Regions from separate parts of the Nonomuraea antimicrobica genome, predicted to be linked through region 2. Evidence: riboswitches for the same ligand, from Rfam matches in the RefSeq annotation. Region 2 holds a riboswitch; the other holds the start of a gene.
The links. A riboswitch is a leader RNA that binds a small molecule or an ion and turns the genes downstream of it on or off. The one in region 2 is predicted to bind S-adenosylmethionine.
Positions count from the first base shown of each region.

Region 1 (14,862 bases), on a different contig from region 2:
AGGTGCGCGAGCTGACCGAGCCCGAACTGCTGGCCACCTGCGTGCTGCTGCTCGTGGCCGGGCACGAGACGACCGTCAACCTCATCGGCAACGGGGTGTTCCACCTGGTGCGGCACGGCCTGCTGGGGCACGCCGCGCAGCGGCCCAAGCAGGTCGTGGAGGAGGTGCTGAGGTACGACCCGCCCGTTCAGCTCACGTCGCGGGTGGCGCTGGAGGACGCGGAGCTGGGCGGCGTGGCGGTGCCCAAGGGCGCACCCGTGCTCGCCGTGATCGGCGCGGCCAATCGCGACCCGGCGGTCTTCCCCGACCCCGAACGCTTCGACGTGACCCGGGAGCCCGGCCGGCACGTCGCCTTCGGGCTCGGCATCCACTTCTGCCTGGGAGCCACGCTGGCCAGGATGGAGGGCGAGATCGCGCTGTCGGCGCTGGCCTCGGCGGCGCCCGGGCTGGAGCTGGCCGTCGCCGCGCCGCCGTACAAGGCGAACGTGGTGCTGCGCGGGCCGGCCCGCCTGCCCGTCAGGCTGCGGCGGACCGGCGCCCGTGTCACTGTGTCGGCTTGACCAGCGGGAACAGGATCGTCTCGCGGATGTTCTTGCCGGTGAAGGCCATGATCATCCGGTCGATGCCGGCGCCCATGCCGCCGGTGGGCGGCATGGCGTATTCCAGCGCCTGTAGGAAGTCCTCGTCGAGCTGCATGGCCTCCACGTCGCCGCCGGCGGCCAGCAGGGACTGCTCGACCAGCCGCCGCCGCTGCTCGATCGGGTCGTTCAGCTCGGAGTAGGCGGTGCCCAGCTCGGTGCCGAACCCGATCAGGTCCCACTTCTCGGTCAGCAGCGGGTCGTCGCGGTGGTTGCGGGCCAGCGGCGAGGTCTCCAGCGGATAGTCCATGACGAACGTGGGCTGCACGAGCGTGTGCTCCACCAGCACCTCGAACAGCTCCTGCACCAGCTTGCCCGCGCCCCACTTCGGATCCCAGTGGATCTCGCGCCGGTCGGCCAGCTTGCGCAGCTCTTCCAGGGTGGTGGCGGTGGTGATCTCTTCGCCCACCGCCCGCGACACCGCGTCGTAGAGCGTGATGCGCGGCCACTCGGCGAGGCCCAGGTCGATCTCGGTGCCCTCGTGCACGACCACCGTGGTGTCCAGCGCGGCCACGACGGCATTCTGGTACATGCGCTGGGTCAGGTCGGCCATGTCGTTGTAGTCGAGGTAGGTGCCGTACGCCTCGATCATCGTGAACTCGGGGTTGTGCGTGGAGTCGGCGCCCTCGTTGCGGAAGTTGCGGTTGATCTCGAAGACCTTCTCGATGCCGCCCACCACGAGCCGCTTGAGGTAGAGCTCGATCGCGATGCGGAGGTAGAGCTCCATGTCGTAGGCGTTGATGTGGGTCTTGAACGGCCGGGCCGCGGCACCGCCGTGGATCGGCTGCAACATCGGCGTCTCGACCTCGAGGTAGCCCTCCTCGTGCCAGAAGTCGCGCACCGCGCGCACCGTCGCGCTGCGGACCCGGGCCATCTTCCTGGCATCGTCGTTGACGATGAGGTCGACGTAGCGCTGACGCACCCGCGCCTCGGGGTCGGTGAGGCCCACGTGCTTCTCCGGCAGCGGGCGCAGGCACTTGGCGGTGATCTGCCAGGAGTCGGCCAGGATCGACAGCTCGCCCCGGCGCGAGGTGATGACCTCGCCGACCACGCCCACGTGGTCGCCCAGGTCGACCTCGCGCTTCCAGCTCGCCAGGGACTCCTCGCCCACCTTGTCTAGCGAGATCATGACCTGGAGGTCGGCGCCGCCGTCGCGCAGCGTGGCGAAGCAGAGCTTGCCGCCCACGCGGTTGAGCATGACGCGCCCCGCGACCCCGACCTTGTCACCGGTCGCGGTGTCGGGCTCCAGGCCCTGGTATTTCTCCCTGACCTCGGCGTTGGTCGCCGTGCGTGGGAAGGTCACCGGGTAAGGGTCGACGCCCTCGCTGCGAAGGCGGTCGAGCTTCTCCCTCCGGATGCGCATCTGCTCGGGAAGTTCGTCGCTCACACCATCAAAGGGTAGGGGATATGGCGAACTGCAAGGGCTCGTCGGCTCTCTGCAGGGTCGCTGCAAGAGTCCTCGATTACCAATGTCCCACGAGCTCAGGGGGGAGCCGGCAGGGAGCCGGCCCACAGGGGAGCTCAGGGAGATGAGATGTTCAAGAAGATCGCGACCGGCTTAGTCGCCGCAGCCGCCGCCACCGCCGTCGCCCTCTCGCTTCCGTCGGCCGCCAGCGCCACCGCCTCGTCCGACTCCGACGACTACTCCGAGTACTGGGGCCCCGTCTACGCCAAGCAGTACCTCGCCAAGGCGCAGGGCTGGGTCGGCGTCAACTGGGACCACGACGGCGAGTCGAACGAGGTCACGGTCAACGGCCGGCTGTACGACCGGGACAACCGTACCTACAAGCAGGGTGGCAAGTGCGCGTACGTGAAGTTCGAGGCCAGCGACTTCGACCACGACTGGTCCCCGGTCTACTCCAAGAAGTACTGCGGCTACCCCGGCTACCAGAAGTTCTCCTTCCAGGAGCACGACGTCTTCAGCCTGCGGGTGAAGGTGTGCCAGATCGGCCAGTACAGCAAGTACCCGACCAAGTGCGGCCCCTGGGAGTACCTCTACACCGCCGAGAGCGAGTGACCCCGGACGAAGGCGAGCGGCTCCCGCGGCGGCGGGGGCCGCTCCTCCGTGTGCCGCACACCTCACATGCTGCTACGAGGCGTTCCGGTGGTAGATCAGCCGCAGGCCGATGAGGGTCAGCCACGGCTCGTGCACGTCGATCGAGCGCGACTCGCCCACCACCAGCGCCGCGTGCCCGCCGGTGGCCACCACCGTCACCTCGTCGGGGTCGTCGGCCAGCTCGGCGGCCATGCGCTCGACGATGCCGTCCACCTGGCCCGCGAAGCCGTAGATGATGCCGGCCTGCAGCGCCTCGACGGTGTTCTTGGCGATCACCGAGCGCGGCCTGACCAGCTCGACCTTGTGGAGCTGCGCGCCCGCGGCGGCCAGCGCGTCCACGGAGATCTCGATGCCGGGGGCGGTGACCGCGCCGACGTACTCGCCCTTGGCGGAGACCGCGTCGAACGAGGTCGCGGTGCCGAAGTCGACGATCACGCAGGGGCCGCCGTACTGGTCGATGGCGGCCAGCGCGTTGACGATGCGGTCACTGCCGACCTCTTTGGGGTTGTCCATGCGTACGGGCACCCCGGTGCGGATGCCCGGCTCCACGATCACCGCGGTCACGTCGCCGTAGTAGCGGCGGCACATCTCGCGCATCTCGTTGAGCACGCTCGGCACGGTGGAACAGATGGCGATGCCGTCGATGTCGGCCCCCTTGAGCAGCGGCGACTGTGCCAACAGCCCCTGGAGGACGACCGCGATCTCGTCGGCGGTGCGGCGGGCGTCGGTGGCCAGCCGCCAGTGCTCGATGACGTCCTCGCCTTCGAAGAGCCCCAGCACCGTGTGCGTGTTGCCGACGTCGATCGTGAGCAGCATCAATTACCCCCGCAGATCCAGTGCGATGTCCAGGGCCGGCGCTGAGTGCGTCAGCGATCCCACCGCCAGGTAGTCAACGCCAGTTTCCGCCACATCACGGGCCGATTCCAAGGTCAATCCCCCGCTCGCCTCAAGCGCAACCCTGTTTTTCGCCCGATTTTTCACGACATGTACGGCACGCTTCGTCTCCTCGACCGTGAAGTTGTCGAGCAAGATCAACTCGGCCCCTTCGTCCAGAACGGGATCGAGCTGGTCGAGCCGGTCGATCTCCACCTCGATCGGCAGGTCGGGGTAGCGCTCCCTGACCGCCCTGAACGCCTCGGCCACCCCTCCGGCGGCCACCACGTGGTTGTCCTTGATCAGGGCGGCGTCCGACAGCGACATCCGGTGGTTGACGCCGCCGCCGCAGCGCACCGCGTACTTCTCCAGCGCCCGCAGCCCCGGCAGCGTCTTGCGGCTGTCGCGGACGCGCGCCCGCGTGCCGCTGATCGCCTCGACCCAGCGGCCGGTCAGCGTGGCCACCCCGGACAGGTGCGTGAGCAGGTTGAGCGCGGTCCGCTCGGCGGTCAGCAGGGCCCGCACCGGGCCCTCGACGGTCATCAGCACGTCACCCGCCGCGACCCGCTCGCCGTCCTTGGCCCGCCGCTCGGCCCGAGCCGCCCCCAGCCGGACGAACACCGCCTCGGCCACCGCGAGCCCCGCCACGACGCCGTCCCTGCGGGCCACCACGTCGGCCACGGAACGCTGCCCGGCCGGGATGGTGGCCTGGCTCGTCACGTCGCCGGCCTCCTGCAGATCCTCCTCCAGCGCGCGGTCGATGAGCGCGTCCACCTCGGCCGGGTCCAGCCCGGCGGCCGCGAGCTCCTGCGCCAGTCGCGGCGGCATCGCGTCGCCGTGGGGCGTGTACGTCATGCGAAGGCCCTCCTCCGTCAGGGTCACGTCCAGGTGGCCCAGCCATTCGTTGTCGTCGCGCAGGTCGTGGTCCTCGCGCCAGTGTGAGCCGCGCGTCTCCAGCCGGGCCGCCGCCGCGCCGGTGAGCACGGTGGCGACGGTGAGCAGGTTCGTGGCCTCCCACGACTCCGTGCACGCGGGCACCTCGACCGGGGTCCAGCGGGCGTCGCGCAGCGCCCGCGCGGTGTCGGTCAGGGACTCGCGGCTGCGCAGCACGCTCGCCCCCGTGCTCATGTGGGCCTGGATCCTGGGCCTGCCCCTCGGGTCCACCAGACCCTCCACCTCCTCGCCCGGGACCGGCGCACCCGGCGACGGGCGTACCGCGTGGATGTCCCCCGCGATGCGCTCGGCGAAGACGAGCCCTTCGAGCAGGGAGTTGGAGGCCAACCGGTTCGCGCCGTGCACGCCGGTGCAGGCGACCTCGCCGCAGGCGTACAGGCCCTCGATCGAGGTACGGCCGCGCAGGTCCGTACGGACGCCGCCGCTGGCGTAGTGGGCGGCCGGCGCGACCGGGATCGGCTGCGTGACCGGGTCGACGCCGTGCTCGCGGCAGATCGCGTAGATCGTGGGGAAGCGGGACTCCCACGTGTCGCGCCCGAAGTGACGGCCGTCGAGGAACATGTGGTCGTGCCCGGTCTCGCGCATCCTGCGCACGATGGCCTTGGCCACGACGTCGCGCGGCGCCAGGTCGGCCAGCTCGTGCACGCCGGCCATGAACCGCTCGCCCTCGTGGTCGATCAGGAACGCCCCCTCGCCCCTGACCGCCTCGGAGATCAGCGGCTGGCGGCCCGTCGAGCCCGCGCCGAGCCACAGCACGGTCGGATGGAACTGGACGAACTCGAGATCGCGCACCACCGCCCCCGCCCTGAGCGCGAGGGCCACGCCGTCGCCGGTGGAGACCACGGGATTGGTGGTGGCTGAGTAGACCTGGCCCATGCCGCCGGTGGCCAGCACCACGGCCCTGGCGTGCACCGCGCCCACGCCGTCGCGCGCGCCCTCGCCCATCACGTGCAGGGTCACGCCCCTGGCCCGGCCCTCGGCGTCCTTGAGCAGGTCGAGTACCAGGGCGTGCTCGATCACCTCGATCGCGCCGGCGCGTACCGCCTCGACGAGCGCCCGCTGCACCTCGGCGCCGGTGGCGTCGCCGCCTGCGTGCACGATACGCCGCCGCCGGTGCCCGCCCTCGCGGGTGAGCTGGAGCTCCCCGTCGGGCGTACGGTCGAAGCGGGCGCCGCGGGCCATGAGCCGCCGCAGCGCGCCCGGCCCTTCGGTCACCAGCGTGCGCACCGCCCGTACGTCGCACAGCCCCACCCCGGCGACCAACGTGTCGTTCAGGTGCTCGTCGGGGGTGTCGCGCGGGTCGAGCACGGCCGCGATGCCGCCCTGCGCCCAGCGGGTGGAGCCCGAGGACAGCACGTCCTTGGTGACGACCAGGACCTTGGCCGACGGCTCCAGTTCGGCGTAGCGCAGGGCCGCGGTCAGGCCGGCGATGCCGGAGCCCACGACGACCACGTCCGCCTCGACGGTCCAGCCGGGCGCCGGAGCGGTCAGACGCAGGGGAATCGCCGGTGCACTCATCGGGGGTCTCCTCACTGAGGCGATTTCGTCAACATGACGATAACGCTTGGCGCGGCGCGAACATGCCCCGGGGGTGCTCAGTGCCGAGCGCTCCGCGGTAAGGCGCCCGGCGGTAAGGCGCCTCAGGCGGGATTCAGGGTGAGGGTGACGTTGTCGATCAGGCGCGTGCCGCCCACCCTCGCGGCCACCGCGAGCACGGCCACGCCCCCGAAGTCGTCGCCGACCTCCGTGAACGTGGCCGGGTCGACCAGGGCCAGATAGTCGACGCCGAGGTCGGGCCCGGCCGCGTCGAGCACCTCCTGGGCCGCCGCCCTGATCGTGGCCGCAGTGAACTGGGCCGCGCCCGTACGCAGGGCCCGCGAGAGCGCCAGCGCCACCCGCCGGTCGTCCTCGGAGAGGTAGCGGTTGCGGCTGGACAGGGCCAGGCCGTCGGGCTCGCGTACGGTGGGCACGCCCAGGATCTCGATGGGCAGGTCGAGGTCGGTGACCATGCGGCGGATGAGGGCGAGCTGCTGGGCGTCCTTCTGGCCGAAGACCGCCAGGTCGGGACGTACCAGGTTGAACAGCTTGAGCACCACCGTCAGCACGCCGTCGAAGTGGCCCGGCCGGAACACGCCCTCGACCCTGGCGCCCATCTCGCCGGAGGAGATGCCGACCTGGCGGTCGAGCGCGTACATGTCCTCGGCCGCGGGGTGGAACACCACGTCCACGCCCTCGGTCCGGCACGCGTCCAGATCGGCGTCAAATGTACGGGGATAGCGTGAAAAATCCTCGTTAGGGGTGAACTGCAGGGGGTTGACGAAAACGCTCACCACGACCTGGTCGGCGCGGACCCGAGCCTGCCTGATCAGCGACATGTGGCCCTCGTGGAGCGCGCCCATGGTCGGCACCAGCGCCACCGTTCCAGCACGACGCGCCTTGACCAGGTCTTCCCGGTTCCTGGCGACGATCAGATCCATAACTGCCCTCCGAACGCGACGGTCAGGTCCATATATTGCCCCCCAGCGCATCGAGCAGCCGCTCCGCCTCCTCCGGTTTGAGCAACCCCGCGGCCAGCGCCCGGTCGGCGGTGAGCCGGGCGAGCGCGATGTAGGCGTCGGCGGCCTCGGGGGCCGCCAGGATCAGCGCGTCCACGTGCTTGCGCACAGTGCCGGCGTCACCGCGTACGACAGGGCCGGTCAGCCCCGCGATGCCGAGCCGCAGCACGTTGTCGAGCGCCGCGCCGAGCAGCGGGCCCAGCATCCGGCCCGGGTGCTCGACGCCGATGCCCCGCAGCAGGTCGGACGACTCGGCGATGAGCGTGACCATGTGGTTGGCCGCCCCCGCCAGGGCCGCGTGGTAGAGCGGGCGGTCGGCGTCGGCGATCCACACCGGCTCGCCGCCCATCTCGATCACGAGGGCCTCGGCGACGGGCCGCAGCAGGTCTGGGGCCGTGACTCCGTAGGAGATGCCGGTGAGCTTGTTGAGGTCGTCGTCGCGGCCCGTGAACGTCATCACCGGGTGCAGCGCGAGCGGCAACGCCCCGGCCTGCGCCGCCGGATCGAGCACCGACAGCCCGTACGCCCCACTGGTGTGCACCAGCATCTTGCCCTTGAGGTCGGCCCCCGTGCGGGCCAGCCCGTTGACGAGGTCGGGCAGCGCGTCGTCGGGCACCGTGAGCAGGATGAGCTGGGCCGCCGCCACCACCTCGTCAGGCCGGGACGGCGTGACGCCGAGTCGCTCGGCCGCCCATCGCTGCGAGTTGTCCGACACCCCGCTGGCGGCCACGACCCGGTGCCCGGCCTGCGCGAGCGCGGCGCCGAGAGCCGAGCCGACCTTGCCCGCCCCGAGCACACCGACGGCCAACCGTGCCGGGCGATCGCCTGCGTCCATCACGTCTCACCTCTGTAAACGCGAATGAGAGCCCCACGGAGCGGACCGCCGCCGTGGGTCTCGGTCAGGCACGATTATGCGGCGGCGGCTCGCTGACGCGGTCATCTCGTCCGTATGGCATCGCCGAACAGCGTAACGGCCCCTCGGAGCGGTGAGCGTGACTGGTGTTTTGCCGCGCGTTGAGTTAACGACAAAAGCGACAAGGGCACACAAAGAGTGCACCCCCTGTCGGAAGAGATGAGGAGAGGGGTTCATCGCAAAGGCAGCGGGCGCCGAGTCCCTGATCGAGACCCGACGCCCGCACGATGTGACCTCTTGGAGGTGCGCCGGCTGGTCGCCCGCCGACTGACCAGCTGGGAGAGGAGCCCGGGCCGGCCTGCGCCGACCCGGGCTCTTTCGTTGCTCAGTGGTGGCTGGGCGCGTAAGCCCCAGCGCCTCCCTTGCAGCCTGCGACCGCGACGCCGATGACGGCGACAGCGTTGCCGCAGACGTTGATCGGGGCGACGATCGGGATGTGGAGTTGGTTGCCGGAGATCACGCCACCGGTGCCGTTGGTGATGTCGGCGTGCGCCGGGGCGGCCAGCGACATCATGGCGACTGCTCCGGTGACGACCATGACCTTCTTCAGCACGAGGGCTCCTCTCAGTTTTGCGGCTCGTGCCGCTGGGTGCTTTTGCTCGTGAGCGACCGGCCCCGCCAATTGGGGGTTGGCGCAACGCAATCACTCGCTGACAATATGTAAACGTTACCGCAAGTTGGCGACTTAGGGTAGTCATGCGATGACTATACGTGTCACTCGGAAGTCATGAGATAGTCCTGGCATGTGGCTCACCTGGCGCGCCGCAATGGAGCGCGCGCTGTACGGCGACCAGGGTTTCTACCTCCGCGAACGCCCGTCGGGCCACTTCCGCACCTCGGTCAGCGCCTCGTCGGCCTTCGCCGGCGCGGTGCTGTCGCTGCTCGCGGAGGTGGACGCGGAGCTGGGCGAACCCGGCGCGCTCGACCTGGTCGACATCGGCGCGGGCGAGGGCGCGCTGGTCACCCAGGTGCTGGAGGCCGCCGGGCCCCGGCTGCGCGACCGGCTGCGCGTCACGGCCGTCGACCTCTCCCCCCGGCCGGAGGGGCTGCCCGAGCGGATCGCGTGGTCCAGCACCCTGCCCGGCGAGATCACCGGGCTGGCCATCGCCAACGAGTGGCTCGACAACGTGCCGCTCGACGTGGCCGAGCAGACCCTCGACGGGCCGCGGCTGGTCATGGTCGACGTGCGTACGGGCGAGGAACGCCTCGGCGACCGCCTCCCGCCCGCCGATCGCGAGTGGGTGGCGCGGTGGTGGCCGCTGTGCCGGGTCGGATACCGCGCCGAGATCGGCCGCCCGCGCGACGAGGCGTGGGCCTCGGTCCTCGTGAGCCTGACCAGCGGCCGGGCGATCGCCGTCGACTATGCACACCCTGTGGACAACCGGCCGCTGCACGGCACGCTGACCGGTTACCGCGATGGTGCGGTGGTGGTCCCCGTACCCGACGGGAGCTGCGACATCACGGCGCACGTCGCGCTCGACGCGTGCGCCGAGGCGGGGCGGCGGGCCGGTGCGATATCCACAGGCTTGTCCACACAGCGCGAGGTGCTGCGGCGGCTGGGGCTCACCGGCGCGCGTCCGCCCCTCGACCAGGCCCGCAGTGACCCGCGCGGCTATCTCCGGGCTCTGGCGCGGGCCTCGGAGGAGGCCGAGCTGATCGACGCGTCGGGGCTGGGCGGCTTCGGCTGGCTCGTCCAGACCAAGTGAGCCCGCCTGGACCCGCGGGCGGACGACGCGACGGAACAGGTCACGGGATTCAGGCGGCGGCGGTCAGGTCCAGCGACTGGAGGCCGCGGATGACGAATCCCGGCTTCCACGACGGCTCCTCGCGCGGCTCCAGCGTCCCCGCCCGGTCCAGCAGCGCGCCGAACGACTCCATCAGCTCGATGCGGGCCAGCGGCGCGCCCAGGCAGAAGTGGATCCCGGCGCCGAACGAGATGTGCGGGTTGTCGGGCCGCCCCACGTCCAGCCGGTCGGGGTCCTCGAACACCGCCTCGTCCCGGTTGGCCGAGCCGAAGAGCAGGGCCACCTCCGAGCCGCGCGGGATCCGTACGCCGTGCACCTCGATGTCCTCCAGCACCCAGCGCTCGAACATCTGCAGCGGCGTGTCCCAGCGCATCAGCTCCTCCACCGCCGTGGGCAGCAGGGAACGGTCGGCGCGCAGCCTGGCCAGCTCGCCCGGGTTCCTGAACAGCGACCACCAGCCGTTGCCCGTCACGTTCACGGTGGCCTCGTGACCGGCGTTGAGCAGCAGCACGCAGGTGCCGACGAGTTCGTCCTCGGTCAGCTCGTCGATGCGGGTGAGCGCGCTGATCAGGTCCTCACCCGGGGCGCGGCGGCGCTGGGCGGCCAGGGACTTGAGGTAGCCGGCGAACTCCGACGCCGCGCGTACGGCGGTGTGCTGGGCTTCGGGGGCCGGGTTCAGCTCGTACATGCCGCAGATGTCGGCCGACCAGGGGCGCAGCAGGTGGCGGTCTTGGTCGGGGATGCCGAGCATCTCGGCGATGACGGTCACCGGGAGCGGCTCGGCCACCTCGGCGATCAGATCACCGCCGCCCTTGGCCACGTACGCCTCCACCAGGCCCTCGGCGATGGCCCGGACGCGGGGGCGCAGCGACTCGACCATGCGCGGCGTGAACGCCTTGGAGACCAGCCGGCGCAACCGGGTGTGCACCGGCGGCTCCACGTCGAGCATGCCCGCCCTGATCACGCGCCAGAACGGCTCCTGGAACTCCGGCTCCGGCGGCCTGCCGAACTCCTCGTGCGTGGCCACGTGCAGGTACGAGCGGCCCAGCCGGCGATCTCTGAGCAGCGCGTTCACGTCGGCGTGGCGCGCGATCAGCCACTGGCCCGTCGGCTCGAAGTAGCTGACGGGCGCCGCACGCCTCAACTCGTCGTACACCCGGTACGGGTACGCCACGAAATCCGGATTCCAAGGATCAAAGCCCACTATCGCATCTTAGGAGGATGCTCCGTTGGTTTCGGGAACCTCCTCCGGCTGCTGCTTCGCGTTCCTGCCCCGCATCCGGATGTTGAGCAGTTCCACGATGACCGAGAACGCCATCGCGAAGTAGATGTAGCCCTTCGGGATGTGCTGCTCCAGACCCTCGGCCACCAGCACCACACCGATCAGCACCAGGAACGACAGCGCCAGCATCTTGATGCTCGGGTGGGTGTCCACGAACCTGCTGATCGGCCCGGAGGCGAACAGCATCACCAGCACCGACACCACGACGGCCGCGATCATCACGCCGAGCTGGTCCACCATGCCGACGGCGGTGATGACGGAGTCGAGCGAGAAGACGATGTCCAGCACCATGATCTGCGCGATCACGGAGGCGAAGGAGGCGGCGGCGGCGTTCCTGCCGTTCTTGCCGTGCGGGGCCTCCATGCTGTGGTGGATCTCCGTGACGCTCTTGCCCAGCAGGAACAGGCCGCCGAGCAGCAGGATCAGGTCGCGTCCCGATATCTCGTGACCGAGCACCTCGAACAGCGGCTCGGTGAGCTGCACCACCCAGGACAGGCCCAGCAGCAGGAGCAGGCGGCTGATCAGGGCCGCGGCCAGACCGAGCACCCGTGCCCGGTCCCGCTGTTCCGGTGGCAGCTTTCCGGCGAGGATGGAGATGAAGATGATGTTGTCGATCCCCAGCACGATCTCCAGGGCGACCAGGGTGAAGAAGCCGATCCAGATCTGTGGGTCGGCCACCCAGTCCAGCATCGGGGGTACCTCCATGACTCGGGGCTGACGGGGGTTTCCCGGTAGCAACGAGCCAAGGGCCTCATTAGTTCGCGAAAAATCATGATTCCTGCGGGAGCGCCGATCGGCAGGCGACCTGCGGTACCGACAGTCCACGGGCGATTCCCATGAGCGGACTCCTGGCGCCGCCGCGGCATCCACCAGAACCCGTGGAGCGGACCGCCGCCGTGACATCCGTCACGAGCGACTTCGGGGTGGGAGTGTTATGCGGAGGTTTGTTCTTGGTATAGTCCGCTCGTAGGTCATGAGCGCCAGCGTCAAGCCCCGGCTAGCTGGCCGGCAACCCTCGCGTCCGCGGCGGGGTGCCCCGGGTGAAGACCAGGTCCGCCACGAGGTGTGGCGGGCAAGCGCGGGCTCCGTGGCACTTCCTGGGGTCCGATGACCCAAGGAGCTTCGCCGTGTCCACGCTGACGATCTTCAACTCCACCTCTTCCGCCGAGGCGGACGCGCCCGCGTCCGCGACGAGCCGGCCGATCCCCGCCGTGCTGGGCGCCGACCTCGAGGTGCCGGTCAAGGGCGGCCGGCTGGTCGGGTACGCCAACCTCGACTACGCCGCCAGCGCGCCCTGTCTGGAGCCGGTCAGCGCCGCCGTCACCGCCGCGCTTCCGGCCTACTCCAGCGTCCACCGCGGCGCCGGCTACGCCTCGCAGCTCACCACCGCCCGGTACGAGCAGGCCCGCCACACGGTCAGGGCGTTCGTCGGCGCCCGCCCCGACGACGCCGTGATCTTCACCCGCAACACCACCGACGCCACGAACCTGCTGGCCGGCTGCCTGCCCGCGGGCACCACCACCGTGGTCTTCGACACCGAGCACCACGCCTCCCTGCTGCCCTGGCCGGACGCGGTCCGCCTGGCGCCGCCCGCCTTCCCCGGCGAGGCCGTACGCGCCGCCGACGAGGCGCTGGCCGGGATCGACGGGCCCAAGCTGCTCGTCGTCACCGCCGCCTCGAACGTCACCGGCGAGCTGTGGCCCATCGCCGCCCTGGCCCACATCGCGCACCGGCACGGGGCCCGCATCCTGGTGGACGCGGCGCAGCTCGTACCGCATCGGCCGGTCAACCTGACCGCGCTCGACCTCGACTACGTGGCCTTCTCCGGGCACAAGCTGTACGCCCCCTTCGGCGCGGGCGCGCTGGTCGGGCGGCGTGACTGGCTGGCCGGCGGGGAGCCGTACCTCAAGGGGGGCGGGGCGGTCCGCTCGGTCGGCGAGGACGTCGAGTGGCACGACGACCCCGAGCCGCGGCACGAGGCGGGCACCCCCAACGTGCTGGGCGCCATCGCCCTGGCCGCCGCCTGCGACGCGCTGACCGCCACCGGCTGGACCGAGTTGGTATGCGAGGAGGAGCGGCTGATCGACCGCCTGCGCTCGGGCCTGGCCTCGATCGCGGGCGTACGCGAGCTGTCCCTGTGGGGGGACGATCACCCGCGGGTCGGCATCGTGTCGTTCACCGTGGCCGGGTACTCCGCCCGTGAGGTGGCCGAGGTGCTGTCCGGCGAGCACGGGATCGGGGTGCGCGACGGGAAGTTCTGCGCGCACCCGTTCGTCCGGCACCTGCTGGGCGCCTCCGACGGCGGCTGTGATGACGACACCGCCTCCGCGGTACGGGCCTCGATCGGCATCGGCAGCACGCAGGAGCACGTGGACCGGCTCATCGAGGCGCTGCGGGACCTGGTCGCCCGCTGACAACCCGGGACGGTGGCCGGCTCAGCGGCTCAGCGGCTCAGCGGCTCAGCGGTTCGGCAGCTCAGCGGTTGGGCGGCTCAGCGGTTCGGCGGCTTGTGGTGCTGGGGCGGCTCGTCGGCGACGAGGGCGTCGATCTCCCTCATGTCCTCGTCGTCGAGCCTGCGGGAGGTGGGCGCGGCGGGCTGCCTGGGCACGTCCGGCCGCCTCCCGTGCGTCGTGGCCCCGGCGGTCGTGTCGTCTCCCACCGCCGTGCCGCCCGCAGCGGTCCCGCCCGGCACGTACGCGCCCGGTGGGTACACGACCGGCTCCTCCCCCGCGGCGACCCGCCGTTCGGAACGCCTGCGGAACATCCGGGCGAAAATGCCGTCCACCCCGATGCGCCCGCCGCCCAACGCCAGGAACAGCAGGCAGAGCGCGCCCAGCGCCCCGGTCAGCTCCCAGCCGCCGTTCTCGACCATGACGCCCTTGCCCCCGTGCACGAAAGCGATCGCACCGACCATGGCCAGCAGCAACAACAGCGCCACCGGGCGCACCAGCAACCCCAGGATCAGCAGGACGCCGCCCACGACCTCGACGAGGGTCGTGTACCCGGCGGTCAGCTCGGGCATCGGGATCCCCATGTCCCTGAAGTCCTGCGAGGTGACGCTCTGACCGCCCTGCCACTTCTGCCAGCCGTGGGCCACGAAGATCACGCCCGTCGCGATCCGCGCGATCAAACCCGCGACATCATAAACAACTCTCTTCATGGTGTTTTCTCCCCCGTTCCCGGCTATTACTCCCCGTGTCCGGCTTCGGGATGCGTTTCCCTACCATCTCTTGACCATCCCCCGCGCTGGCTCGCCACCGCCGGCGGTGGCAGCATTGCCATATGACGGAACGTGTGGTCGGAATCGGCGCGGGCGCGAAAGAGCTGGCCACCGAGGACATGATTCTCAACATCGGCCCCCAGCACCCGTCCACCCACGGGGTGCTCAGGCTCCGGCTGACGCTCGACGGCGAGCGCATCGCCACCGCCGAGCCGATCATCGGCTACATGCACCGGGGCGCGGAGAAGTTGTTCGAGGTGCGTGACTACCGTCAGATCATCATGCTCGCCAACCGGCACGACTGGCTCTCCGGCTTCGCGAACGAGCTGGGCGTGGTCATCGCCGCCGAGCGGCTGCTGGGCATGGAGCCGCCGGTGCGGGCCGTGTGGGCGCGTACGCTGCTGGCCGAGCTCAACCGGGTGCTCAACCACCTGATGTTCCTCGGCTCCTACCCGCTCGAACTGGGCGCGATGACGCCGCTGTTCTACGCCTTCAACGAACGCGAGCGCGTCCAGGCCGTCATGGAGGAGATCTCCGGCGGGCGCATGCACTACATGTTCAACCGGGTGGGCGGGCTCAAGGAGGACCTGCCGCTCGGCTGGCTCGACCGGGTGTCGGAGACCGTC
Region 1 covers NZ_BAAAZP010000149.1:44,214-59,075, reverse strand. The annotation lists gene ABD844_RS36905 (cytochrome P450) at 1-560, shown strand, start outside; gene lysX (bifunctional lysylphosphatidylglycerol synthetase/lysine--tRNA ligase LysX) at 544-2,001, opposite strand; gene ABD844_RS36895 (hypothetical protein) at 2,173-2,655, shown strand; gene ABD844_RS36890 (type III pantothenate kinase) at 2,728-3,510, opposite strand; gene ABD844_RS36885 (L-aspartate oxidase) at 3,514-6,039, opposite strand; gene panC (pantoate--beta-alanine ligase) at 6,162-6,998, opposite strand; gene ABD844_RS36875 (Rossmann-like and DUF2520 domain-containing protein) at 7,021-7,911, opposite strand; gene ABD844_RS36870 (chaplin family protein) at 8,315-8,542, opposite strand; gene ABD844_RS36865 (SAM-dependent methyltransferase) at 8,733-9,695, shown strand; gene ABD844_RS36860 (cytochrome P450) at 9,745-10,938, opposite strand; gene ABD844_RS36855 (TerC family protein) at 10,948-11,706, opposite strand; SAM riboswitch class IV at 11,986-12,101, shown strand; gene ABD844_RS36850 (aminotransferase class V-fold PLP-dependent enzyme) at 12,144-13,430, shown strand; gene ABD844_RS36845 (DoxX family protein) at 13,508-14,176, opposite strand; gene ABD844_RS36840 (NADH-quinone oxidoreductase subunit D) at 14,299-14,862, shown strand, end outside.
Region 1: another riboswitch for S-adenosylmethionine. It lies ahead of ABD844_RS36850 (aminotransferase class V-fold PLP-dependent enzyme); the one in region 2 lies ahead of thrC (threonine synthase).

Region 2 (14,862 bases):
CCGATTCATCAAGAATTCTCGCGCCGATCCCCGGGTAGTCGGAGTCCAGCTTGGCGAGCACGTCACGAAGAGTCGCGCCCTCGCCACTGACCTCCGCGCTCCCACCGGTGTACGTGCGCAGAATGGTGGGAATCCGCACAGAAACGCTCATGGTTTACGTCGCCTTTCCTGGTTGTCAGACAGTCGCGCGGAACGCGTCGAGAGAGGGCCGGATCACGGCCGTGGGCGTGGCGTCGCCGCTGATCGCGTCGAGCGTCTTGAGCCCGTCGCCGGTGTTGAGCACCACGGTCTCGGCCTCGGGGTCGAGCAGGCCGTTCTCGGTGAGCTTCTTCAGCACGCCCACCGTGACGCCGCCCGCCGTCTCGGCGAAGACCCCCTCGGTCGAGGCCAGCAGCTTGATCGCGGCCACGATCTCCGCGTCGGTGACGTCTTCGACGGCCCCTCCGGTGCGCCGGGCGATGTCCAGCACGTACGGCCCGTCGGCGGGGTTGCCGATGGCCAGCGACTTGGCGATGGTGTCGGGCTTGACCGGCTGCACGACGTCGTGGCCGGCCTTGTAGGCCGTGGACACGGGCGAGCACCCGGCGGCCTGGGCCCCGAAGATCTTGTAAGGCGTGTCCTCGACCAGGCCGAGCGCCACCAGTTCCTTGAAGCCCTTGTCGATCTTCGTGAGCTGGGAGCCTGAGGCGATGGGGATGATGATCTGCTCGGGCAGCCGCCATCCGAGCTGCTCGGCGATCTCGTACGCGAGCGTCTTCGAGCCCTCGGCGTAGTAGGGCCGCAGGTTGACGTTGACGAAGCCCCACTTGTCGCCAAGCGGGTCGCCGATCAGCTCGGAGCAGAACCTGTTGACCTCGTCGTACGTGCCTTCGATCCCGATCAGCTTCCCGCCGAACACGCGAGCCATGGCGATCTTCGCCTGCTCCAGGTTGGCCGGGATGAACACGCACGCCTCGAGCCCCGCCCGCGCCGCCGCCGCGGTGACCGCGCCGGCGAGGTTGCCGGTGGAGGAGCAGGAAAGGGTGTGGAAACCGAAGCTGCGCGCCGCCTCGACGGCGATGGCGACGACGCGGTCCTTGAAGGAGTGGGTGGGGTTGCCCGAGTCGTCCTTCACGTAAAGCGACTTGATGCCGAGTGTCCGCCCGAGGTTTCCGGCCTTGACCAATTTGGTCCAGCCGGGGTTCATATTGGGCTTACTGGCCACGTCGGCCGGCACGGGAAGCAGCGAACGGTAACGCCAGATGTTGGCGGGACCCGACTCGATCTCCGCGCGGGTCACGTCGCCGAAGGAGTAGGCCGCTTCGAGCGGCCCGAAACACTCCTGACACGCGAAGCTGGGACCCAGGGGGTAGCGCGCACCGCACTCACGGCACGAGAGGCCGACAGCAGGACCAAAGTCAAGCGACATGAAGCGAGGCCTTCCCTCATCTTCGCCCGCGGCCACCTTGACCACGAACCGGAATTGGCACCTTGTCCCGGTCGGCCTCGCCAGGTCGCGAGTCGAAAGCCGGGAGGGTTGCCGGGGCTTCGCAGGGCCGGTCCCTCCACCCCTCTGGATGAGCAATATGCAGTTGTTGAAATGGACTCTACCCGCTTAAGGGGCCGAAATTACCACCCGTCTCAACATGCGAGACGGACAGTCTCAGCGATAGTCCTCCCCCAGCAGTCCCTGCACGTATTTGCGGGCCTGGTGGATGCGCGACTTGGCCGTGCCCAGCGGGATCCCGAGCTGCTCGGCCACCTCGTTGTAGTCGAGCTGGACGATGTCGCGCAGCACCAGCGCCTGCGCCAGGTCGGGCTTGTCGGCCTCCAGCGTCTCCATCGCCTCGAGCAGGTCGAGCCGCGAGCCCGCGATCACGCTGACCCGCCGCACGTCGGGCTTCTGCATGGGCAGCTCGTCGGAGGTCTGCTCGGCCGCCCTGCGCTTCAGCGACCGGTACGTGGTGCGCGCGCAGTTCGCCGTCACGATGTGCAGCCAGGTGCTGAACCTGGCCCGCCCCTCGAAGCGCCCGATGTTACGCGCCACGGCCAGCAACGTATCTTGCGAGGCCTCCTCCGCGTCCTGGTGATACGGAAGGATCCGGGCGCAGTGCCGCAGCACATCAGGCTCGATCCGCGCCAGGAGCTCGCCAAGTGCGCGATGGTCCCCGGCGGCGGCGGAGCGGGCGAGTTCCTCGGTTAGCTCATCAAGCGCCATAGCTGGGATCCTATGGTCGAAGGGAGCCATGATGAACAGCGTGCTGCTGGCCTCCAACCGAGGGCCCGTCTCCTTCACCGTCTCCGACGACGGCGAGCTGACGATGAGACGCGGGGGTGGGGGCCTGGTCTCGGGGTTGTCGGGCATCGCCAGGAAAGACGGCGTGCTGTGGGTCTGCGCCGCGCTGTCCGACGGCGACCGCAACGCCGTACGCCTGGCCGCGGGGGGCCGGCTCGACCACGCCGGCTACGACACCGGCCCGCTGCGGATGCTCGACATCGCGCCGGCCACGTTCCACCGCGCCTACAACGCCGTGGCCAACTCCACGCTGTGGTTCGTCAACCACCTGCTCTACGACATCCCCAACTCCCCCAGCTTCGGCACCAGGTTCGCGCGCGAGTGGGAGTCGTACCGCGACTACAACGGCGCGTTCGCGATGGCGCTGGCCGAGGAGGCGGGGCACGGCGCCCGCGTGATGGTGCAGGACTACCACCTGACGCTGACCCCGGCCCTGCTCCGCGCCGAGCGGCCCGACCTGCGCATCGCCCACTTCAGCCACACGCCGTGGGCACCGCCCGAATACTTCTCCCTGCTGCCCGACGACGTGGCCGGCGAGGTCCTGGAGGGCATCCTGGGCGCCGATCACGCCGGGTTCCTCACCGACCGGTGGGCGCAGGCGTTCATGGACTGCTGCGAGCGGCTGCTGGGCGCCGAGACCGACCGGGTCGCCCGCACGATCACGTACCAGGGCCGGACGACCCGCATCGGCGTGCACAGCCTCGGCGTGGACGGCGCGGAGCTGTGGGAGCGGGCCCGCGAGCCCGACGTCGAGTCGCACATGGCCGTGCTCAGGGAGCAGGTGGGCGAGCGCAGGCTGATCGTCCGCATCGACCGCACGGAGCTGTCGAAGAACATCGTGCGCGGCCTGAACGCCTACCGCGAGTTCCTGGCCGCCCACCCCGAGTGGCACGGCCGGGTGGTGCACCTGGTCTTCGCCTACCCCAGCCGCCACGACCTGCCCGAATACCGCGAGTACACCGCCTCGGTGCAGCGCTGCGCCAAGGAGATCGAGGACGAGTACGCCACAGAAGACTGGGAACCGCTCATACTCAACGTCGAAGACGACTACGCGCGTTCGCTGGCCGCGTACCGGATGGCCGACGTGCTGCTGGTCAACCCCGTCCGCGACGGCATGAACCTGGTGGCCAAGGAGGGCCCGGTGCTGTCGCCGCGCTGCGCACTGGTGCTGTCGCGGGAGGCCGGGGCGGCGGCAGAGCTGGGCGAGCACGCGCTCCTGGTCAACCCGTACGACATCAGCGGCACGGCCGCCGCGCTGCACACCGCGCTGGTCATGCCCGAGGACGAGCGCCGCTCGCGCCGCGACGAGCTGGCCGCCGCCGCCACCGCGCTGCCGCCGCGGAAATGGCTCGCGGCGCAGCTCGACGCGCTGGCCTAACATGAGACCGACAGGTCCCTCCATCCAGCGGGAGGCTGCCGGGTGACCACGGTCTTACCCTCCGCGCGACTGGTCAGAGACCGCCCGACCTGGCTCGTCTACCTGCAGCTCGGCACGTTCGCCACCTTCCTGTACGGGCTGAGCGCCGCCCTGCCGCTGCTGCGCGCCGACCAGCGCACGTCGGCCACCGTGGCGGGCCTGCACGGCACCTCCATGGCCCTCGGCACGATCGTGGCCGGGCTCCTGTTGCCCCTGCTCACCCGGCGGCTCGGGCGGCGCGCGACGTGCTGGATCGGCCTGGCCGGGATGAACGCCGGCGTGCTCATGATCCTGATCACCGACGCGCTGCCCATGACGCTGCTCGGCTACGGCGTGTCCGGCGGGTTCGGCTCGATCATGCTCTACACGTGCATGGCGACGCTCAGCGATCACCACGGCCCGGCCGGTCCCGCGGCGATCAGCGAGGCCAACGCGGTCGGGGTCGTCGTGGGCATGGCGATGACGTTCGGGCTCAGCGTGGTCGCGCAGACGGCGCTCGGCTGGCGGGTCGCGCTGCTGGCCACGCCGATCACCAGCGTGCTGCTCGCGCTGGCCATGGGCAGGGTCTGGCCCGACCGGCGGGCCGCCGGGGCCGGTGGGAGCGCGCCTCCCGCGGAGCGGCCCGGCTGGCGGTTCCACCTGGCGGGGCTGGTGCTGTTCTGCTGCGTGGCGCTGGAGTTCACGTTCAACCTGTGGGCCGCCGACCTGTTCGCCTCGCGTACGGGGCTGAGCGCGGCGACGGCGGCCACGGGGCTGACGGCGTTCGTGGCGGGCATGGCGGCGGGCAGGTTCGCCGGGGCTCAGCTCGCGCTGCGCCTGCCGGGCACGCCGCTGTTCGCGGGGGCGCTGGCGGTGACGGCCGCGGGCTGGCTGCTGTTCTGGCTGAGCACCCAGCCTCTGCTGTCGTACGCCGGGCTGGTGGTCTGCGGGCTCGGCGTCTCCCTGCACTTCCCGCTCGCGCTGGCCGCGCTGATCACCGGTTCCGGCGGCCGGGCGGACCTGGCGGCGGCGGCCTCGCCTATCTGGGCGGGCAGCGCCATGGCGGCCGGGCCACTCGCGCTCGGCACGCTCGCCGACGGCTTCGGCACCTGGACCGCGTTCCTGATGGTGCCGGTGCTCATCGGGCTGGCGCTGGCCGGGGTGCTCACTGCGGGGCGGCGTTCCTGAGCCGCCTCTGGGCCGCGCCCGGTCACAGCCGGCCGAACGCCGCCACCAGCTCGCCGAGCAGCTCCACCACCCCGTCGGGCCCGTCGACCACGAGGTCGGCCCGTTCGGCCAGCGCGGTCACCTCGGCCGACCCGCTGCACACGGTCACCCCCGGCAGCCCGGAGGCGCGTACGGCCTCGAACGCCGCCAGATCGCCCAGGTCATCACCCACGAACATGACCGACCGGGCCGCCCGCTCGGCCAGGAACAGGCTCAGCGCCTGCCCCTTGTCCATGCCCGGGGGCCGCAGCTCCAGCACCATGCGGCCGGGCTCGACCACCAGGCCGTGCTTCTCCGCCAGCTTGGCCAGCGGCTCGCGCAGCGCCGCCAGCGCGCCCTCGGGGTCGGGGGCACGCCTGGTGTGCACGGCCACGGCCCGGTGCTTGTCCTCGACGCTCACCTCGGACAGGCCCAGGGAGTCGAGCAGCAGCGGCAGCTCGGCCTCGGCCCGCGGCACACCCGGCGGGGGCGGGGGCGCGGAGATCCGCCCGCCCTCCCAGCGCTCGAACCCGTAGTGCCCGAGCACCACCAGCCCGGGCACGCCGGCCAGTCCTGGCCCGAGCTCCAGCGCGGTGGCCGCGGGCCTGCCGGTCACGATGGCCACCGCGCGGACGTGGTCGCCCAGGGCGGCGAGCACCTCGGGCGCCTCGGGGTGGATCACGGCTTCGGCGGGGTCGGGCACGATCGGCGACAGGGTGCCGTCGAAGTCGAGCCCGATCACGGCGCCCGCCGGATCGTTCAGTATCGCCTTCATTCCAGGGATGTTCCTCACGCGGCTGCCGTACCCAGCCGGTCAGGGACGCATGCCGAGCCTTCTGGCGGCGCGGTCACGACGTCGCGTGGACCGTAACCGGCGCAGCCGTTTGACCAGCATGGGATCGTGTTCGAGCGCCTCCGGCCGGTCGATCAGCTCACCGAGCAGCTGGTAGTAGCGCGTGGCGGAGAACCCGAACGTCTCCTTGATGGCGTGCTCCTTCGCGCCCGCGTAGCGCCACCATTGGCGCTCGAAGGCGAGGAGCTCGAGATCGCGTTCTGAGAGTGGTTGTCGGGACGGTTCCTGGGCAGCATCGTCACCGCTGAGGGGTGCTCCCATGGTGTCCTCCTCGAAAGGGGCGAGCGATGGTCTCGCCCGCACGCGGCCCGTGGCCAATCGTAATGTGCGGAGTGCGGCCGTTCACGGCGGATTGGGGTACGTGGCGCGGCGGCTGGACTCCCGCCGGGTGCACATGTCCGACTTTCACCATCTCCGTCGGCGAAAAGCGGCAGATCAGAACTACTCCGCGTATCGGTCTGTTTACCGAAGCGTCGGGCTGGGCGGACTTTCGCGTGTCAGAATGCGAGCGATCGGAGGTCCCTCCCCTCCCGCTCGAGGTTGTCGTGTACCACCTGTACGTCACGCTGCTCTCCGCCCTGTCCGCCGACCGGCCCGTCCCCGTGGGGTCGGCAGCGCCGCACCGGGCGCCGGCCCGATGAGGAAGCTCGTCCCGCCCGTCCTGCTGACCGGACTCATGGCGGGCGCGCTCATGGATCCGGGGACGATCGCGGCACTGGCGAAGCCCGTGCCGTCCGGCTCGGCCGACGACGTCGGCGAGGCGGCGCGGGCCGGGCAGTGGCAGCTCGGCGCGCTGCGCCTGCCCGAGGCGTGGCGGTCGAGCCGCGGCGAGGGCGTGGTGGTGGCCGTGCTCGACACCGGCGTCAACCCCCGCCACCCCGACCTGGAAGGCGCGATCATCCAGGGCCCCGACCTGACCGGGGCGGGAAGGGGGCCGTGGGGGCCGCACGGCACCGCCATGGCCAGCCTGATCGCCGGACGCCGGCACGACGGGGGCCGCAGGGGCGTCATCGGCGTGGCCCCCGCCGCCCAGGTGCTGTCGGTACGGGTCACGCTGGAGAACGGCGACCCGCGCCGCGCGAAGAACCCCTCCATGAACCCCTCCGTCCGCTCCGACGCGCTGGCCGAGGGCATCCGGTACGCGGCCGACCACGGCGCCGGCGTGATCAGCATGTCACTCGGGGGCGGCAGCGGCGCATGGGAGGGCTCGGCGGCGGAGGAGGCGGCCGTCCGGTACGCGATCGGCAAGGGCGCGGTGCTGGTGGCCTCGTCGGGCAACGACGGCGACTCCGGCAACAGGAAGAACTTCCCCGCCGCCTACCCCGGCGTGATCGCGGTGGGCGCGGTGGACCGGCGGATGACGGTCGCCCCCTTCTCCAACAGGCAGGACTACCTGTCCGTGGTGGCCCCCGGCACGGAGATCGTGACGGCCGACGGCGACGACTCGTACGTGGTGGGCGACGGCACCAGCTCGGCCGCCGCCACGGTCGCGGGCATCGCGGCCCTGGTCAGGTCGGCCCACCCCGGCCTGTCGCCCCACCAGGTGCGGATGGCCATCGAGCTGGGCACCAGGCGGCGGCCCCCCGGCGGCTACAGCCCCGCCTACGGGCACGGCGTGGCCAACGCGCTGCTGGCCCTGCGGGAGGCCGACCGGCTGGCCCGGCCGGCGTCGGCGCCGCCCAGGCCGGGACGGTACTTCGGCGCGGGGCCCGCACCGGCCTCCAGGATGCCGGTGGTGGCGGGGCTGGTGCTGCTGATGGTGGCGATGTCGGGCTGGGTGGTGCTGCGGCACCGCGGGAGGGATTCAACCTAACAAGCGCTTGTGTGATACTCCGGCTATGACGTACGCGATCGAGGGCTGGTTCACCGTCGAGGAGGACGGCGCCCGCCTGCTCGGCACCAGGTGCGCGGGCTGCGGCACGGTCTGCTTCCCGCCCAGGCACGGCTCGTGCCCCAACCCGCGCTGCGAGGGCACGGACACCGAGACCGTCAGGCTGCCGCGGCGCGGGCGGGTCTGGTCGTACACGAACGCCTGCTACCCGCCGCCGGCGCCGTTCGTGGCGGCCGAGCCGTACGAGCCGGTGACGCTGGCCGCGGTCGAGCTCGACGAGGTGGGCATCGTGGTGCTCGGCCAGGTCAGCGGCCTGACCGTGGAGCAGCTCGCGGTGGGCATGGAGCTGGAGCTGACCTCGGGCCCGCTGGCCGACGGGCCGCTGGTGTGGATGTGGGGGCGGGCCTCATGAGCGTGGCGGTGCTGGGCGTCGGGATGCATCCCTGGGGCAAGTGGGGCCGACCCTTCCTGGAGTACGGCGTGGCCGCCGCCCGCGCGGCCCTGCGTGACGCCGGGCTGGCCTGGACGGACGTGCAGTTCGTGGTCGGGGCCGACACGATCAGGAACGGCTACCCCGGGTTCGTCTCCGGCGCCTCCTACGCCAGGGCGCTGGGCTGGTCGGGCGCCAGGGTCGCCTCCTGCTACGCGGCCTGCGCGTCCGGGGCCCAGGCGCTGGACATCGCGCGTACCAGGATCCTGGCCGGGATGTGCGACGTGGCGCTCGTGGTCGGGGCGGACGCGGCGCCCAAGGGCTTCTTCGCGCCGGTGGGCGGCGACCGGCCCGACGATCCAGACTGGCTGCGGTTCCGTCTGCTCGGGGCCGCCAACCCGGCGTACTTCGCGCTCTACGCGCGCCGCCGCATGGCCCTGCACGGCTCGACCCCCGCCGACTTCGCGGCCGTCAAGGTCAAGAACGCGCTGGCCGGCTCGCTCAACCCGATGGCCCGCTACCGCAGGCCGGTCACGGCCGAGGAGGTGCTCGCCTCCCCCATGGTGGCCGACCCGCTGCGCCTCATGGACATCTGCGCCACCTCGGACGGCGGCGCCGCGGTGGTGCTGACGTCGGAGTCGTACGCGCGCCGCCACGCCACCCGGTACGTCCGGCTGGCCGCGGTGTCCACGGTCACGCCGGTCTTCCCGAACACGGTGCTGGAGCTGCCCGACTTCGCCACGGATTCCTGTGCCGCCGTTCCCGCGCCGGAGAGGCCCTTCAGGGCGGCGCTCGCGCACGCGGCGTACGAGGAGGCGGGGGCGGGACCCCGGGACGTGTCGCTGGCCGAGGTGTACGACCTGTCGACGGCCCTGGAGCTCGACTGGACGGAGGACCTCGGGCTGTGCCCGGCCGGCGAGGCGGACAAGCTCCTGCGCTCCGGCGAGACCGCGCTCGGGGGCCGGATCCCGGTGAACCCGTCGGGCGGTCTGGCCTCGTTCGGCGAAGCGATCCCCGCCCAGGCCATCGCCCAGCTCTGCGAGCTGACGACGCAGCTACGGGGCGCGGCGGGGGCGCGCCAGGTGCCGGACGCCCGCGTGGGCCTGGCCGCCAACCAGGGCCTGTTCGGCCACGGCTCCGCCGTCATCGCCACGACCTGACACGACGGGCCCCCGAGAGAAGACCTCCCGGGGGCCGTTGTGCCATGGGGCACGGGGCCGGATCAGCCCACGTGCACCACGTCGTGCGTCTCTGCGAAGTGGCAGGCGCTCTCGTGTCCGGTCCCCGACCGGATCTGCAGCAGCGGCTCCTGCTCCGCGCAGATCTCCTGCGCCTTCCAGCACCGCGTACGGAACCGGCACCCGCTCGGCGGGTTGGCCGGAGACGGCGGGTCACCCTGAAGGATGATTCGCTCACGCTGCTCCCGCCCGTCGGGGTCGGGCACCGGCACCGCCGACAGCAGCGCCTGCGTGTACGGATGAGCGGGCTTGTCGTAGATGTCGGCGTCCTTGCCCAGCTCCACGAACTTGCCCAGGTACATCACCCCCACCCTGTCGGAGATGTGGCGCACCACCGACAGGTCGTGGGCGATGAAGATGTAGGCGAGGTTGAACTCGTTCTGCAGCCGCTCCAGCAGGTTGATGACCTGCGCCTGGATCGACACGTCCAGCGCCGAGACCGGCTCGTCGCAGACGATGATCTCCGGCTGCAGCGCCAGCCCGCGGGCGATGCCGATGCGCTGCCGCTGGCCGCCGGAGAACTGGTGCGGGTAGCGGTTGATGTGGTCGGGGTTGAGCCCGACCACCTCCAGCAGCTCCTGCACCCGCCGGCGCCGGTCGCCCTTGGGCGCGACCTCCGTGTGGATCTCGTACGGCTCCCCGATGATGTCGCCGACCGTCATCCGGGGGTTCAGCGAGGTGTACGGGTCCTGCATCACCATCTGGATGTTGCGGCGCATGCGCTTCAGCTCGCCGCCCTCCGCCTTGGCGATGTCCCTGCCGTTGATCTTCACCGAGCCCGACGTGGGCCGTTCGAGCGCCATCAGGACCTTGGCGAGCGTGGACTTGCCGCAGCCCGACTCGCCCACGATGCCCAGCGTCTCGCCCTTGTTCAGATCGAACGACACGCCGTCGACGGCCTTGATCGCCCCGATCTGCTTCTTGAAGAGGATCCCCTGGGTGAGCGGGAAGTGCTTGACCAGGTCGCGCACCTCGAGGATGCGCTCACTGTCGTTCGCCATCGAGGACCTCCCTCCAGTAGTGGCAGGCGCTGTTGCGCGTGCCGCTGATCTCGTAGAGCTGGGGGACGTCGGACACGCAGTTGTCCTGCCGGTACGGGCACCGCGGGTGGAACGAGCACCCGTCCGGCAGGTTCAGCAGGTTGGGCGGCAGCCCCTTGATCGCGTACAGTTCCTGGCCCTTGAGGTCGACCCTGGGGATCGAGTCCAGCAGGCCCTTCGTGTACGGGTGCGCCGGCGCCTTGTAGATGTCGTACACCGGGGCGTGCTCGACGATGCGCCCCGCGTACATGACCGCGATCTTGTCGGCCACGTCCGCCACGACGCCGAGGTCGTGGGTGATCAGGATCAGGCCCATCTGGCTCTCGCGTTGCAGCTCGGCCAGCAGTTCCATGATCTGTGCCTGCACGGTCACGTCGAGCGCCGTGGTGGGCTCGTCGGCGATCAGCACCTCGGGGTCGAGCGCGATCGCCATGGCGATCATGATGCGCTGGCGCATGCCGCCCGAGAACTGGTGCGGGTAGTCCTGCACCCGCTGCCGGGCGGCCGGGATGCGGACCCTGTCCATCAGCTCGACGGCCTTCTTCATGGCGTCGCCCCTGGACATGCCCCGGTGCACCCGGAACATCTCGCTGATCTGCCAGCCCACGGTGAACACCGGGTTGAGCGCGGAGAGCGCGTCCTGGAAGATCATCGCGATCCGCTGGCCGCGCACCTGGGTGCGGGCCTCCTCCGACAGCTTGAGCAGGTCGGTGCCCCTGAAGCGGATCTCCCCCTTGGGGATGACCGCGGGCGGCATGTCGAGGATGCCCATGATGGCCTGGGCCGTCACGGACTTGCCCGAACCCGACTCGCCCAGCACCGCCAGCGTCTCGCCGGGGCCGACCGAGTAGCTCACGCCGTTGACCGCGCGGACGACCCCCGCGCGCGTGTTGAACTCCACGTGCAGGTCGTCGACCGCGAGCAGCGGTTCGTCGCCGAGCCCTCCCTCGGCCGGCAACACATCCGCGGACGTCTTCTTCACTTGATCCCCCCTCCTACCTGAGCTTCGGGTCGAGCGCGTCGCGTACGGCGTCGCCCATCATGATGAACGCGAGCACGGTGACGCTCAGGAACACGGCGGGGAACACCAGCGGCAGTTGCGCCTCCAGGAACCTGTTGCGCGCGTCGGCGATCATCAGGCCCCACGAGATGTCCGGCGACTGCACGCCGACGCCCAGGAACGACAGCGCGGCCTCGGCCGCGATGAAGCTGCCCAGGTTGATCGTGGCCACGACGATGACCGGGGCCAGCGAGTTCGGCAGCAGGTGGCGGAACATGATCCGGCCCGCTCCCGCGCCCAGCGCCCTGGCCGCGACCACGAAGTCCTGGCTCTTCGCCGTGATCACGGCGGCCCGCATGATGCGGTACGTCATCGGCCAGCCGAGCACCGCCAGCGCGATGATCACCAGCAGGATGCTGTTGGCCCGGCCGCGGAACGTGGCCGCGATCAGCAGCGCGCCGAGGATCGGGGGGATGGCGAAGAAGATCTCCGTGACGCGCGAGGCGACCGTGTCCACCACGCCGGCGCGGAAGCCGGCGATGATGCCGAGCAGCCCGCCGACGAGCGTGGTGATCAGCGTGGTCAGCACGCCGATCACGATGGAGTTGCGGGCGCCGTAGATCGTCCTGGCGTAGACGTCGCAACCCTGGTTGTCCCGGCCGAACAGGTGGCCGGCGCTGGGCCCCTGACGCGCCGTGGACAGGTCGCAGGTCCTGGCGTTGAACGGGTCGATCGAGGTGAACAGCGACGGCCAGAACGACATCACCAGCAGGATCAGGATGATGATCACCGAGATGATGAACATCGGCCGGCGCCTGAGGTCGTACCAGGCGTCGGACCACAGGCTGGCGGGCTTGTTGCTCTTGTCCTGCCTGCCCTCACGTGCCGGCGCCGGTGCGGTCGCCGTGTCCGAGACCAGCGTCTGGGTCTCCGGGAGTCCCGGCCCGACCGGCGGGGTTGGGTTACTCATAGCGGATCCTCGGGTCTAGCACGGCGTACAACAAGTCGACGACCAGGTTGGCCAGGATGTAGATCAGCACCAGAACGGTGACGATGCCCACGACAACCGGCTGTTCCCGCAAGTAAACCGACGTGAAGAGCTGATTGCCAATCCCCGGGAGGTTGAAGATCGTCTCTGTGATCACCGCGCCGCCCATCAGGTTGCCGAGGTCGGCGCCCAGATAGGTGACCAGCGGAATCAAGGCGTTGCGCAGGCCGTGCCTGCCGATGACGCGGCGTCTGGACAGCCCCTTGGCCGTGGCGGTGCGGATGTAGTCCGCCCTGAGCGTCTCCACCAGGCTCGTCCTGGTGAGCCTGGTCAGGTACGCGACCGAGACCCCGGCCAGCACGAAGCCGGGCACCAGGTAGCTGCGCAGTCCCGCGAACGTGCCCGCGACCGGGAATATGTCCAGGCCGGTCCACTGCTTGAGCTTCACGCCCAGAACGAGCTGCAGCACGAAGCCGGTCACCAGCGTCGGGACCGAGATCAGCAGCAGGGTCGAGGCGAGGATCACGGTGTCGGTGGACTTGCCGCGGCGCAGCGCCGCCCACAGGCCGAGGCCGACGCCGATGACGGCCTCCATGAGCAGGGCCACCAGCGCCAGGTTCAGCGTGACCTGGAACTTGCCCGCCATGATCTGGGAGACCGGGACGTCGGCGAAGTTCACGCCGAAGTCCCCGTGGAGGAGCACCCCGCTGATGTAGTACCAGTACTGCAGCAGCAGCGGGTCGTTGAGGTGGTATTGCTCGCGCAGGACCTCGGCCACGGCCGGGTCCGGGCGCTTGTCTCCGAACATCGCCGCGATGGGATCACCAGGCAGCGCGAAGACGATGCAGAAGATGAGTAGCGTGGCGCCGAGCAGGACGGGTATCGCCTGGATCAAACGCCTAATGACATATCGGCCCATTCCAGCCCTCCGGTACGCACTTGGAGGCAGCCCCCCTGAGTCCGTGATTTACCCGGCTCGAGTGACTGCCTCCAAGCTCAGCCCTTCGACGGGTGGACGGCAAGTGCCGTCCACCTCGCGAATGACGTCAGGCCTTCTCGATGTCGGCCCAGTTGACCTGGTTGAGCAGGTTGAGCTTGACGTTCTTGATCTTCGTGGAGTGCCCGTAGTTGCTGCGGTAGAAGTAGACCGGGATGTACGGCAGCTCCTTGATCAGGATGTCGCCCGCCTGCTGGTAGAACTTCAGGCCCTCGGCGGCGTCCGCCGCCTGGTCGCCCTTGGCCACCAGGTCGTCGAACTCCTTGCTGGAGTAGCCGCCATAGTTGGAGCCGGTGCCGATGGCGCCGGTGCCGAAGATCGGGGTCAGGTAGTTCTCGGCCGACGGGTAGTCGATCGACCAGCCCATGCGGAACAGGCCCTTGTACTCCTTGGCGTCGAGGGCGTCCAGGATGCCCTGGAACTTCTCGAACGGCTTCGGCGTGACCTCGATGCCCAGGTTGGCGCGCAGGTTGTTGGCGACGGCCTCGATCCACTCCTTGTGACCGCCGTCGGCGTTGTAGCCGAGCTCCATGGTCTTGGGCCCGTTGGCCGACTCGTACAGCTTCTTGGCCTCGGCCGGGTTGTACGTGCACGCCTCGCAGGCGCCCTGACGGTAGCCGGGGATGGCCGGGTTGATGAAGTCGTCGGCCGGTGCACGGGTGCCGGAGAAGACCGTGTCGCTGATCGTCTTGCGGTCGATGGCCATCGAGATGGCCTTGCGGATGTCGACGTTGTCGAACTCCTTGTTGTACCGCAGCGGCACGCCGATGTAGCCGATGGCGGCGTCGGGCTCGTCGAAGTAGCGGTCGCCGAGCACGGACTTGGCCGTGGAGATCGCGGTGGCCGGCAGGGAGTCGTGGATGTCCAGGTTCTCGGCCTGCAGGTCGTTCCACGCGGTCTCGGAGCTGGTGTAGACCTTGAACTGGAGCTTCGTCCAGCCGGTCGGCTTCTTGCCGGTGTACTTGTCGTAGACCGACATGTCGATCGTCTGGTCGGTGCCCTTCTTGTAGGGCTTGTCCAGCTTGAACAGGCCCTGGCCGATCGGCTTCTCGCCGAACGCCTGGGTGATCTTGCCGTCGGGGCCGAGCGCCGACTGGGGCAGCGGGTAGAAGGCGGTGTAGCCCAGCATGGTCTTGAACTGCGAGAACGGCGCGGTGAGCGTGACCTCGAGCGTGCTGTCGTCGACGACCTTGAGACCCTTCATCTCCTTGGTCGTCGGCGTCTTGCCCTCGCCCGGGTGCACGTCCAGATAGCCGTCCACGCGGCCGAAGAAGTAGGACGCGCTCATGGCGTTGTCCTGCAGGGCGGCGTAGTTCCACGCGCGCGCGTAGTCGGCGGCGGTCACGGCGGTGCCGTCGTGCCACGTGTAGCCGGACTTCAGCTTGATCGTCCAGACCTTGCTGTCCGTCGTGGTGATGGACTCCGCCGCCTCCTCGACCGGCTGCTTCTGCTCGTCGTAGCGGACGAGCGGGGAGAACACGGCCGCGAGTACCTCGGAACCCTCGGTCTCAGAGGTGTTCTGCGGGACGAGGAGCTCCTGAGGCTCGCCGACCTCCATGCGGACCGGCGTCTCTCCGCCCCCGCCCGCGGCAGTGCCACCGTTGTCCG
Region 2 covers NZ_BAAAZP010000217.1:17,022-31,883, reverse strand. The annotation lists gene ABD844_RS46650 (MoaD/ThiS family protein) at 1-151, opposite strand, end outside; gene thrC (threonine synthase) at 176-1,408, opposite strand; SAM riboswitch class I at 1,422-1,563, opposite strand; gene ABD844_RS46640 (RNA polymerase sigma factor) at 1,643-2,197, opposite strand; gene ABD844_RS46635 (alpha,alpha-trehalose-phosphate synthase (UDP-forming)) at 2,229-3,653, shown strand; gene ABD844_RS46630 (MFS transporter) at 3,696-4,859, shown strand; gene otsB (trehalose-phosphatase) at 4,882-5,652, opposite strand; gene ABD844_RS46620 (DUF3263 domain-containing protein) at 5,692-5,991, opposite strand; gene ABD844_RS46615 (S8 family serine peptidase) at 6,368-7,543, shown strand; gene ABD844_RS46610 (Zn-ribbon domain-containing OB-fold protein) at 7,569-7,973, shown strand; gene ABD844_RS46605 (lipid-transfer protein) at 7,970-9,151, shown strand; gene ABD844_RS46600 (ABC transporter ATP-binding protein) at 9,214-10,230, opposite strand; gene ABD844_RS46595 (ABC transporter ATP-binding protein) at 10,214-11,251, opposite strand; gene ABD844_RS46590 (ABC transporter permease) at 11,265-12,239, opposite strand; gene ABD844_RS46585 (ABC transporter permease) at 12,232-13,176, opposite strand; gene ABD844_RS46580 (peptide ABC transporter substrate-binding protein) at 13,304-14,862, opposite strand, start outside.